Regions from separate parts of the Psychrilyobacter piezotolerans genome, predicted to be linked through region 1. Evidence: riboswitches for the same ligand, from Rfam matches in the RefSeq annotation. Region 1 holds a riboswitch; each other region holds the start of a gene.

The links. Region 1 has a riboswitch for cyclic di-GMP ahead of DYH56_RS15225 (tetratricopeptide repeat protein). Riboswitches for the same ligand answer to the same signal wherever they lie in the genome.
Region 2: linked by a shared signal. The riboswitch ahead of DYH56_RS04695 (HD domain-containing phosphohydrolase) and the one ahead of DYH56_RS15225 (tetratricopeptide repeat protein) in region 1 are both predicted to bind cyclic di-GMP.
Region 3: linked by a shared signal. The riboswitch ahead of DYH56_RS12595 (hypothetical protein) and the one ahead of DYH56_RS15225 (tetratricopeptide repeat protein) in region 1 are both predicted to bind cyclic di-GMP.

The regions. Positions count from the first base shown of each region.
Region 1 covers NZ_QUAJ01000051.1:2,553-6,971, reverse strand. The annotation lists gene DYH56_RS15240 (GGDEF domain-containing protein) at 1-62, shown strand, start outside; gene DYH56_RS15235 (hypothetical protein) at 339-674, shown strand; gene DYH56_RS15230 (D-alanine--D-alanine ligase) at 745-1,602, shown strand; cyclic di-GMP riboswitch class I at 1,756-1,842, shown strand; gene DYH56_RS15225 (tetratricopeptide repeat protein) at 1,862-2,233, shown strand; gene DYH56_RS15220 (GGDEF domain-containing protein) at 2,692-3,564, opposite strand; gene DYH56_RS15215 (phosphatidylserine decarboxylase) at 3,758-4,419, shown strand, end outside.
Region 2 covers NZ_QUAJ01000006.1:40,357-44,775, forward strand. The annotation lists gene DYH56_RS04690 (DMT family transporter) at 127-975, opposite strand; cyclic di-GMP riboswitch class I at 1,234-1,318, shown strand; gene DYH56_RS04695 (HD domain-containing phosphohydrolase) at 1,413-3,590, shown strand; gene DYH56_RS04700 (N-acetylneuraminate lyase) at 4,005-4,419, shown strand, end outside.
Region 3 covers NZ_QUAJ01000026.1:15,074-19,492, reverse strand. The annotation lists gene DYH56_RS12610 (hypothetical protein) at 1-293, opposite strand, end outside; gene DYH56_RS12605 (hypothetical protein) at 275-643, opposite strand; gene DYH56_RS12600 (hypothetical protein) at 790-1,512, opposite strand; gene DYH56_RS12595 (hypothetical protein) at 1,527-2,312, opposite strand; cyclic di-GMP riboswitch class I at 2,725-2,800, opposite strand; gene DYH56_RS12585 (DNA-3-methyladenine glycosylase I) at 3,061-3,612, opposite strand; gene DYH56_RS12580 (DUF4037 domain-containing protein) at 3,662-4,419, opposite strand, start outside.

The DNA of each region.
Region 1 (4,419 bases):
GAGCTGACAGCAATATGTATAAGGCAAAAACTAATGGTAGAAATCAAACTGTATTCAAATAAGAATAAAAAACAGCAAGTCGCTTTAATCCACCACTTGCTGTTTTTGAATGTAGATTTATAAATAATTTATTTGAGGTCGATGCCTAGAAATAGATTAAATCAAGAAATTTAGAATTAAAATAATTAATAATTTCTAAAAAATTTATTCAATGCATCAAAGTTAAAGGAAAAAAGTTAAATTGCAGTATATCTAAAAAAGAAGACATCATAAATATAAGATGCTTTAAAATTAAGACCCTTTCAATCCAATGGGGTTTAAAATAAGGAGGAATAGCTATGTATACAGACAAGAAATTTAACGATCTATTGGTAGGACAATATAGTCAATTGTCCCAAGATATTTGGGCTTTCCTTAAAACAAGAGAAAGTTTAATCAAAATGGAAACGGCTACGTATCTTAAAAAACCTGCAGTCACTGCATTACAAAAAGACCTTATAAATAATTTCCCATTGAAAAATCATGTGAAATTAAACAGGTTTAAACAGCTTATAGGTGCAATGGTAAGGGATATTTTATCTGATCATGGCTATGTTATTCAACAACATGAAATAACTGTTAATCCTTCTGATCTATTTGTAAAGGCAACCAGGTATAAAAAATCTGCAGGATAAAGAAAACCTTTAAAAAGTAAAAAAGATATCTGGAATAGAGGTCTAAAAATAATCATTATAGGAGGAAAAGATGAAAATTGCAGTTTTTATGGGGGGAACATCAACTGAGAGGGAAGTATCACTAAAAACAGGGAGTGCAGTATTAAACAGCTTAATAAGACAGGGATACGATGCATATGGAGTGGATTTAACAAGTGAAAACCTGGTCGCATCATTCATTGAAAATGAATATGATCTGGCATTTTTATCTCTACATGGGGGGTGTGGAGAGGACGGAAGGATTCAAGGCTTACTTGATCTTTTAGGAAAAAAATATACAGGGTCTAAAGCAGCTCCAAGTGCAGTTGCAATGGATAAAATTATAACTAAAAGGATAGCAGATAGTTTGGGAATAAGAATCCCCAAGACCTATCCAAACAAAGAGGAGATAGATAAGTTTCCGGTAGTGATAAAACCGTCAAAAGAAGGATCCAGTATGGGGCTTTATATTTGTAAAAATATGGAAGATGCAGAAGTTGCTTTGGAAAACCTATCAGATAGAAGTGTGATAATAGAAGAGTATATAAAGGGAATAGAACTGACTGCAGGAATTTTAAATGGAGAAACTCTTGGAGTGTTGAAGGTAATTCCCCATGGTGGAATATATGACTATGAGTCAAAATATGCAGGAGGAAAGACCGATTACGAGTACCCTGCAAAGGTATCGAAAGAAATCTATGAAAATGCCATGAGGAATGCTAAGCTTATTCACGATGAACTTAAATTAAGCGGTGCTTCTAGAAGTGACTTTATATTATCAGATGACAAAATCTATTTTTTAGAGGTTAATACCTGTCCTGGAATGACAGAGACAAGCCTTCTTCCTAAACTTGCAAGCCTTAAGAACTATACATTTGATGATGTGGTAAAAAAAATTATCTCATCGTAGAGATATCCATTGAACAGGCAACTCCTTTGGTATTTTATGCCGTTATCCTAATATAGGATTTGACTGTTTTTAAATTTTTTCTATAAAAAATGCACTATATGTTAATTTTTGTTATAATAACTAGAATAAAAATATATTAAAAAAATAAATAATTTTGAAAAAAGGCAAAGCAAAGGAAACTTTGTGACGCAAAACTATAGGGTCTGAGTCTTGCAATGGATATGACAGCCAGTTGTCAAAGTTTCTTTAGGGGGACAAGATGCTTAAAATTCTAATCAACAGACTTATTAAAAATAATTATTCAGGTGAAAAAGTAAAATCAAAAGAGGAAAAAGGGTTGCTGAAAAGTTATGATAAAGCTATTAAATCCAATCCAGATAATCCAAATAGTTATTTTAACAGAGGCAATTTAAAGTTTAAATTAGGAGATTACCTAGGTGCAATGAAAGATTATAATACAGCTATAAAGCTAAACCCTGAATATTTGCAGGCGTATCACAGCAGGGCAATAATAAAAGAGAGGTTAGATTATTACAATGGAGCTATCGCGGACTATAACTTTATTTTAAAAATAGATTCATTGGACCCGTTAGCACATAAAAACAAAAATATTATCCAGCAAAGGTTTTAGTATAATGTAAAAAATAGGAAGTAAAATTATCTATTACCGTATTTTAATATTTAATACAGGGGAGTGTAACAACTTTTGTGTTTTCATTCAAATCTTAATTACTAAACTAGTTAGGCTTTTAGAATAGATATTCTGAAAGCCTTTCTTCATATTTAATTGCAAAAATATTGTAATATCTTCAACGCCAGCACTGAAATTCTCTAGATAATAAAAAATAGAATAATCATTAAGATTACTCTACTCCACTAAAAACTATATCTGTTTTTTCCATTTTCTTTGGCTTTGTAGAGGGCCTTATCAGCTTTTGTTAAAAAACTATCTAAATCTTGATCCTTTATAAGTTTGGAGTGACTTATAGGATTCAACATCTTTAACCATCGTGTATAGAATTTTATCAGAAAATAATATCCATAAAAATGAAATAAGCATATAAAATATAACAATTTTTGATGATTCCTTTAAGGAGTAGCAGCTAGGGTTGTTCGATTCTTACCGTTAATTTTAGATTTATACATCGCTTGATCTGCTCTCCTGATAAACTCCTTATAATTTTCAGACCTTTGATAGGATGCTATACCTGAACTCAGACTTAGGTTGTAATTATGAAATAAAATATTTTTCTTAAAATTATCTTTAATCCGTTCGGTTATTTTTAAAGCTATTTCCGCAGTTGTATTTTGATATACTATCAAAAATTCATCTCCACCATACCGAAAGGCATAATCTGATTCTCTTATGGAACCATTTATTAATTTACCTATGTATCTTAAAATTTCATCTCCTTTTATATGACCCACTGTATCATTAATTTTCTTAAAATTGTCAATGTCAATAAAGGCTATGGATATTTCATGATTAACTTCAGTCGATTCATTTAATATAGACTCTAACTTTTCTTCTAAATAACGTCTGTTGTACAATTTTGTCAATGGATCTTTTATACTTTTTTGTGAAATATAGAAATTATCTTTCCTTTCATTTAAAACAGACAAAACAACTCCCATTGATATCAGCATTAGTCCAATGGGCATTAAAACTTTGTCTATATGAGATAGAAACCCTTCTATCTCATATATTTCATCCATTACATTTTGTAATGCACCTGTATAAAATATAATGGACCCACCTACATATAAACTACGTATAAAAATTTTTCTAAAGGCAATTTTTCCAAAACATATCCATATTAAAGGTTGGATACAGATTAAAAGTTCGCTTATGATATCCCAGGCTGTTGGATTTTCTACTTTTGGAAATGGCATATCTAAGGATATCAATGTTAAAGTTATGGCTATTACAATTAAATATGGCATAAGTACTTTATTTTTCAAAGGTCCTCCTCCTTACTTTAGCTTATTTTATTTCATACTATCCAATTACTAAAAAAAACGATAATTCCTTTAAAATTGTTGCAGAGAACCTTAAAAACTATCATAAGAAAAGCAGATTTTCTAAATACATATATTTTATGATATAATATATAGGATAACCATTAAAATATAAAAGTTGACAGGGAGATATAATATGAAATTAGATAAGATTGAATATATAGATAGAAAAACCAATATGATATTGGTAGAAAATGTTCCGGGAGAAAATTTTTTGAAATTTTTATACCATAATCCATTTGGAAAACTGCCCTTGGAGCTGCTGGTAAAGAGAAAATGCCTCTCCTCTTTTTACGGAAAATTAATGGACCAGAAAAAATCAATCAATAAGATAGAGGATTTTGTAAAAAACAACCATATAGATATGAATGAATCTCAAAAAAAAGTAGGAGATTTTACTTCATTTAATGATTTTTTCTATAGAAAACTAAAGCCCAATGCAAGAAAGATAGAGGACGGATTGGTGTCTCCTGCCGACGGAAAGGCGGTAGGGTTTGAAAAGATCAATGACTGGGATAAATTCTTCGTAAAAGGAAGTGAATTTTGTTTAGAAAAATATCTGAATAATAAAGAGCTGCTGGAAAAATACAAAGGCGGTAGTATGATCATTGTCAGGCTAGCTCCTGCGGATTATCACAGATACCACTTTCCGGCTGACGGTAAAATCGGCAGTAGAAATAAGATAGACGGATACTATTATTCTGTATCACCCTATGCAATAAAAGAAAATTTTGGAGTATTCTGTGAAAATAAGAGGGAATTAACTACACTGGAAACCAGTGAATACGGGGATGTTTT
Region 2 (4,419 bases), on a different contig from region 1:
CATATATTGTAACCTGTTACAATATATGTATCGATATATCAAATTTAATAAAAAATTATAAAATAAAAGAGAGCTGTTACAGCTCTCTTTTTACTGGTTAGAAATATAATTTTAGTCCTTTTAATTTTACCCTTTTCTTTTTAAAATTAGATAGGTGGCCGATAAAATCATCCCCCCTCCTATAATTGTTGGGATTCCTGGCATTTCATTAAAAAATATTCCTCCTAATATAACAGCTCCCAATGGATCTATATAGGATAAAACTCCCACATGCTGAACTTTTATTCTTTTTATTCCTTCAAAATAGAGGTTTAATGCTATACATGTGTGGATGACCCCCACTATAATCATTAAGATTAAAGACAGGGTATTGAATCTCTTCATATTTTTGATCACAGGAAAAAAGATCAAGGAGGAGATTCCCATTTGAAATAAACTGATTTTATGGGATGGAACATCTTTCAATTTTTTTACACTGATTGTAACTAAGGCGTAAAAAAATGCCGCGATCAACCCATACCCCACACCTGTCATGCTAAAATTACTGCCTTTTTGAGACCCCATCAGGGTCATTAAAATTATCCCCGAAAAGCTTAGTCCAACAGCAATTAAAGTTCTTTTATTGATACTTTCCTTTAACAGAAAAACAGAAAGTATAGTTACGATAACAGGGGCTACATAGTAACTCATTGTTGCTGAAGCAATAGTTGTAACTTTAATTGCCCGAAAAAAGAAAAACCAATTGAGAGCAATAAATAATCCGCTCATAGAAAGGATTAAATATTCTTTCAAAGACAATTTATTGCTTGTGCTATCTTTCTTTTTTGTAAATTTTAATATTCCAAGTACTATAAATGCTATAAATACTCTGAAAAAGACTATAACCTCTGGCGGCTGATCAATATATCGTACAAATATCCCGATACTTCCCCATATAATCATTGATGATATCATCAAAAGATATCCTATATTCATAATGCTGCTCCTCCCAAACTATATATTTAGGCATACTGTACCACAAATTTAAACTTTAAGCTATATTTTTCCCCTACTGATTTAAAGTATCGAGAAGAATTTTTAGGATAATGTTATCTACGGTAAATATAAAGTAGGTGTGTCAGATATAGTCTATAAAGAATATCCTTATTTGAAGTTTTTAATCTATTCTGTTATTATGATAATAAAGTTATAATATTTTGTTTAAAGTAAAAATATATATAATCCAGGGAATAATTCTGAAAAAGGCAGAGCAGGGGAAATTTTGTGACGCAAAACTAAAGGGTCTAAGTCTCTTAAGATATGACAGCCAGTTGCCGCAACTTTTTTAGAGGTATGCTATTTGTATAATTACAATGTAGCCTCTTTTTTATTTGCTTTAAAATATTAATAATGAATAAAAAAAGGGGTGGTTTATGAATAAATTATTATTTTCAATTTTTATTTTATTGAGTGTTTCTATTTATGGGATAGAAAATTTAAATATTCCATTAAATAAAGATGAAAAAGAGTGGATTACAGCAAATAAAAATAAAAATATAACGATTTATTTGGATAAGGACAGAGGGATATTAAATTATTATTCAAAGGGAAAAAGAAAGGGTGTTTTTCCTAATATAATTAAAGTATTGGAAGAAAACACAGGACTTAGTTTTAACATAATCGATGAAGATACTGAAATATTTGAGAGTTCTGTAGATTTGGGGATTCCTGATATAGTAATGGGTGTAGAAGACTATAAAAGAAATAATAAAGAATATGAGTATATAGATACACCTGTTGAATTAGATGGAGTTGCGATTACCAGAAAAGATTATCCTTCTATTGATTTTAAAGAAGATAATTTTGGAAAAAAAATTGTCTATGAAGAGGGAGACCAGATAAAAAATAAAATTATAAAGAAATACGGGAACCTAATTACATTGATCTCTAAACCAAATCAAAAAGAAGCTGTAGAAGCTATATTGTCTAAAGAGGCGGATGTTTATATCGAAGATTATCAGGAGGCTTTAAAATATTTAGTCAAAACGCCAAACAATAATGTAAAATTAAATTATTTTTCAAAAGTTATTAAAACGGATTATTATACTGGAGGAAAGGCAGAATTTCAGCCTTTGTTAGATATTATAGAGAGAATTTTTGATAATAAAGATCTGACAATGAAGTTTTTTCATGAGGAAACACTGAGTTATACGAAAAATAAGTTGGAGATATCCAATGAAATTCAAGAATATATTAAAAACAGGAAAAAAATAAAGGTTTTTCTTCCTTCCTTTGAAGAATTTCCACAGCTTTTCTATATCAATGAAAATAAGGTCCCAGAAGGATTTTTAAATAATTACTTCTATGAAATTGATAAAATATTGGGAATACAAATAGAGTTTGAAAGAGAAAATATAGATTTTGATGTAGACCCATTTATACTGAGTGTCAATGGGGAAGAATTAATATCTGAAAATGAAGAAATACTCATAACAGAACCTTATACCCAGATACCATTATTGATTTTTAATAGTAGTGATGAAAGCTACGTCCCGTATTTTGATAATCTAAAAAAATATCGTATTGCTGTAGTAAGAAATTCTTTTATTGAAAGGTATCTTTTGTATAAAGGATTAGGGAATAATTTAATAAGGTTTAAAAATATAAGAGAAGTATTGACAGCAGTAAGTTCTAAAAAAGCGGATATTTTAATAGGGGAATTGCAGCAAATTGATTATTTTTCAAAATTATATAGTATAAGAGATCTGCAGGTTGCAGGGACTATCCAGGATAAGCTGGAGTTAAGTTTTGGAATACCCAAAGAAGATAAAACCCTTTATTTTTTAATAAATTCATTGAACAATGAATTTTCTTATAGAATAAAAGAAGATAAAGATAAATTTTTTATCCAAAAAATAAAAATAGCAAAAGATTATAAATTATCTATAGTTATCTCCGCAGTTTCAATTCTCCTGCTAAGTTTCGTTTATAATCATTTAAGAAAATTTAAAAACACTTCTATGAAGTTAAAAAAATTAACTATTGGTCTGGTTGAAACTCTGGAAAATGCCAATACATTCAACGATGAAGATACAGGTGCACATATAAAACGATTAAACAAATATTCAGAATTATTGGCTGAAGAACTTAAAATGCCGAATTATTTTGTAAATGAAATAGGATTATATGCTTCCCTTCATGATGTGGGAAAGATAGGGATACCTGATAATATATTAAAAAAACCCGGGAAATTGACAGAGGAAGAATTTGAAACAATGAAAAATCATGTGGAAATAGGATATAATCTTATGAAAGATCTGGATATTAGTCCGGTAGCTTTAAATATAGTCAGATATCATCATGAAAAATGGAATGGTCTGGGATATGGAAAAGGTTTAAAAGGAGAAGAGATCCCAATTGAAGCAAGGATAGTGGCTTTGGCAGATGTATACGATGCATTGCGTCAGGAAAGGGTTTATAAAAAAGCCTTTACCCATGAAAAATCTATAGAGATAATAAGATCTGAAAGTGGCAGACATTTTGACCCTGAAATAGTTAAAATTTTTATAAAAAAACATAAAAATTTTGAAAGGATTTTCGAGGAAAATTAAAAAAATTTTACCTTTAATTTGATTATATTAATAACTGATGGTTTATATTATCTGGGTATTCTAATTAGCCTTTGGTTTTAGTTAGATTAATAATTAATTCAATTATTCAATATTTTAAAATATAAATTGCTATAACTTTATATCTTCTAAGATCTAGGTTCACCAGATAGACTAAAAGTCTTTCTGGTGGACCTTTAGTCCTTCTCATGGATTAAGTTTTTTCCCTCTCAACCTCAATATTACCAACGAATAAATGAAACTCATCTCTGTACAATTTTTAAGAAGCACAGGTGGAAAATCAGAAGGGAAGGGAACCATTTTTTGATAACAATCAAAAATGTTATAAGATACTTAATATAGATGTTCGTAAGAGAAACTTGTGGATTAATTTTTTAATATATATAGGGGGTAAAGATGAAAACAAAATTAGGTGGTATCTATTCAGCATTAATGGTGGCATATGATGAAGACGGCAATATAAATGAAAATGGAACCAGAGAAATTATCAGACATAATATCCACAAGATGGAGGTAGACGGCTTATATGTAGGCGGAAGTACAGGGGAAAATTTCATGATATCTACAGAGGAGAAAAAAAGAATTCTTTATATCGCCATGGATGAAGGAAGGGGTCAGGTTAAACTTATGGCACAGGTGGGATCTGTAAATTTAAAAGAAGCTGTGGAGCTTGGAAAATATGCCACCGATCTGGGGTATGACGCACTGTCAGCAGTAACTCCTTTTTACTATAAATTTGATTTTGAGGAGATAAAGAACTATTACAATACAATTATAGAGGCCACTGGAAATTATATGGTGATCTATTTCA
Region 3 (4,419 bases), on a different contig from region 1:
ATCAATATTATAAATTCGCCAGTTAATCGTGCAGCAAATAAATCGTTTTTAAAATTTAATTTTAAATTGATTTGCTTAACAATATCTAATATATTTATTTTTGAAAAACCCTCATTAAAACCCAATTTTTTATTCTTGTTTTCATAAAAAGTAAAATGAGCTGTTTTACTTGAAAAAAATGGCAACTTAAGATAATCAATTTTTTTTATTTGTGTATATAGAATTTTCTCTGTTTTATTCTTATTTACTGTAATTAATGAATAATTTGTAAAAATTATTGTATTTTTATCCATTTTTTTATCAATAAAACTAACATAATAAAAAAGTAGCTAACAAAAAAATACAGAAAATTAAATTTCATATAAGCAAGCAGTTCAATTAAAAGTAATAAAATAAAAATTGATGTAAATGTTAAAAAGACAAAATTAAGAGTGTAATCAATATTTTTACTTGATTTATTTTTTTCATAAGCTATATACCTAACCTCCTCCCCTTCCGACAACTCTTTCTTTATCTCAGGATACTGCTCTATAAACTGATCTATGGTCAACTCTCCATTGGTACCAGTATCACTATTTCTTATCTCCTTATCTTCATCTAGTATCCTATTCACTATTTCATTCACGTCTTTTATATCTTCCATAATCCCATCCCCATAATTTTTTTTATTATATTTTTGCCACTAGTTTACACCAATCATCACAAATAGATCGATAAAACTGTGATTGTCTCTATCAAACCTAACGTAATTATCTGTATCGACATAAAAAGCAGAATATTGTTCGTCCATTATTTACTACCCTTCTTAATTGTAATATATCTATACATGGAAAGAATACCCAGAATCCAAAATAGTAATCGCATAAAAACATAAAAGTCTATAATAGCTATCAAGGCTAAAAACACCCATATTATAAGTCCTATATAAGCAATAGACGTTAGAATTTTTTCTGTGGTTCCCATTTTAGAAATACCTATTTTATAAATTATATTTGAAAGATTGATTTTAGAAAAATAGATTTCAGAACATATTAATTTATTTTCCTTCCCTTTTAAAATCAAATTTCCAAATTCAGGATTTTTCGGAGTTTTATTGTAAACCACTTTTTTTATTTCACTATATAATATTTTATTTATTTTATTATTTTTTTTTAATGTAAGTAGTGAATTATTGGTAAAAATTATTGATTCTTGTGCAAATTCATGAGAACATAAAAATGTCATAAAAAATGTCATAAAAATTGGAAAGAAAAGCCAACTATAATAAACTGTAATAATCAGTGAGACTACTGCCAAAGGAAAAGATCCAAAATAAATTTTGTTGAATTCACGTTTTTTAGATTTTATCTTTTCATAAGCAATATATCGAACCTTTTCCCCCACCTCTAACCTTTTCTTTATTTTCGGATATTTCTCCATGAATTCATCTATTGTTAATTCTCCATTGGTACCAGTCAAACTGTTTTTAATTGTACTGTCTTCGTCCAATATTTTATTTATTAATATGTTCAAATTCTTTGGATTTTCTAAGTTACTTTTTTTAGTTTTTTCTTTATCAAGACTATTTTTATTCTTCCTTTTTTTAGTAATTTAAAATATGTAGTAACTAAAATAATATCAAAATATAAAATTATTAAATTCATAAAAAATAAATATGATGAAAGCTCAAGATAAGTGCCTATTAATCCCATTATTAAAACTATTAATAGTATCTTTATTTTAAATAATTTAGATGTCATTATTTCATCTTGTATTTTTAATTCGCTTTTAAATTTTAATAAAATTTGAGGTAACTGAAATCTGTTGTAATTTGTTGTAATCACCCCAATTTTTTCTTTATCACTATAAATACTGTATGAAAAACATCCCGGGGAAATATTGACATTCATCCTTTTTATCTCACTATAGATAAATTTTTTACTATATTTTTTCCTTTTTATAATCAATGATTTATCTGTAAAAATTACAGTATCCTCAACCATACTCATGATAAATATTATTGTAAGCAGAAATAAAATAAAAGTAGGTAAAAATATCCAACGATTCCCAGTATATGAAGTGATAATAAAAAAAGTACAAGCAGTTAAAAAACATACATAGATAGGTACTATAAACCTTAATATCCCAGTAGCATCTGATGGTTCATAGGCTATATACCGAACTTCCTCCCCTTCTTCTAACTCTTTCTTTACCTCATAATTTTCTTCCATAAACTCTTCTATAGTCAATGTCCCGTTGGTACCACTCGAGCTATTTTTTATCTCCTTATCTTCATCTAGTATCCGATTCACTATTTCATTCATATCTTCCATAACCCCATCCCCTATAAAAAATTTCTGCTTTCTAGCATTTTTTTTATTTAAAAATTCTTTTTCTAGATGTTACTCTACTTCTCAGTAAAAATTCTACTCAGTCGTACAACAGAATAAGTTCCGCAGTGTAACGAGGACTGAAGCTGTAAAAAGACGGTAATTACCTCTGACTTACCCCTATAACATCATTTAGAAAAAGTCTGCTTTTCTTTCCTCTATTTCTTTTTCAGATAAAAAGTAAATAGAGCCAGTTAAGGATGGAATCCTTAGAATTTTCTTCATACTACTCCTGTTTCCGTCTCTAGCCACATTCTAAATTATTTTATTTCAAATAAAAGTAATTTAGATACTCGTGTCTCAAGCGGACAAAAATCAAAAGTAGTAACTACAAAAAAAATACAGATCCCGAAAGATCTGCAACTGGCTGCCATTTTAAAGGCCCTATAGCTTTGCGTCACAGGATTTCTCCTATTTTGCCAACATTTTAAATTTTAATTAAAAAATTATTGAATTTTAATTAAAACTGTAATATTTTTAGTCATTTCTTTACAATATAGTGCATTTTATTTTTGTTGTCAATTTTTTTTATGTTCAGCCCAAATAAATAGACAAATATTGTAGATGAAATAATTACCATTGAAAAAGAGACTAAGGGTAAAGGTATTAAAAAAAGGGTTATATAAGTAAAATTACTCATATAATCCTTTTTTGTTTTTGATAATAATTCTGGATGCAGCGTCACGTTGCTTTACTTCCTAGCCACACACCCCTCCAAATGATCATCTACTACTCCTACTGCCTGTAAATAAGCATAGATGATTGTAGTTCCTATAAATTTAAATCCTCTTTTTTTCATGTCTTTACTTATGGCATCTGAAAGTTCTGTTTTTGCAGGAAGATCCTCCAATTTTTCTACCCTGTTTATTATCTGCTTACCATCTGTAAAATTCCATAGATATCTATAAAAGCTCCCAAATTCATTTTGAACCTCCATAAATCTTCCGGCATTGTTTATGGAAGCCCTTATCTTCAATCTGTTTCTGACTATTCCTTTATTATTCATCAGCTCTTCAAATTTTTCTTCATTGTATTCAGCCACCATATTATAATCAAAATTATCATAGGCTTTTCTATAGTTTTCTCTTTTTTTCAATATAGTCAGCCAGTTGAGCCCTGCCTGGGCAGATTCTAAGATCAGAAATTCAAACAAGGTTCTGTCATCATGGACAACCTTCCCCCACTCCTCATCATGATATTTTTCATAGAGTTCATTTCCTATACACCAATCACACCTTTTCATTCACTCCCCCTGTGGATCAAACTTAATCCATTTCCTTTTGGATCTTACATTAAAATATTAAATTTAATTCTTTTAACAGACTCTCCAATCTGCCGGTAATCACATTTAATTTGTCTACAATATCAAATTCCCTTTTATACAGGTTTTCAAACAATTCCCTTATGTCTGTTTCCATATTTTCCGGGGTGTGATCCAGCTGTTCTTTTGTAATTTTTAGGAGTTTTTTTTCTCCAGGGTGAAGTTTCATATTTATTGCAAAAATAATATCGAAATAACTTTCAAAAAATGCACTGATTCTATGGTTGACGCTTAGGATGTCATTTCTTTTTAAGGCCTTTTCTATCTGGTTGGTATAGGCTGGTATTATTTTATTTAAGAGGGGAAAGTTTTTTGAAACTATATTTTTTCTTAATTCTTCCGGATATTCAATATCAAACTTTTTTTGCAGGTTCTCTAATTTCCCGTCCCTGTCGTAGAGGATATCTGATTTAATGAAGTTGGCCCAAAAACAAGTGCTGTATCCTGTTGAGGCTGTACATTTTATAACTATCTCCTCCAATACCCTTTCTATAAATTCTACATCCCTGTATACAATATCCACCTGAACACCGTTCCCCCTGAAGAACCCCTGGTCCTCTCTCTCCCAGGTTGTGTTATCTAATTCAGCATAATTAAAATACTTATCTGCTATTTTTTTCCTGAAATCCAATGGGATCTCACCTTTAGAATATATATATAAATCATAATCCGAATCCTTATCAAAATCAGGAGTAGTTCTCGAACCCGATAAAAGAACCCCATCCACCG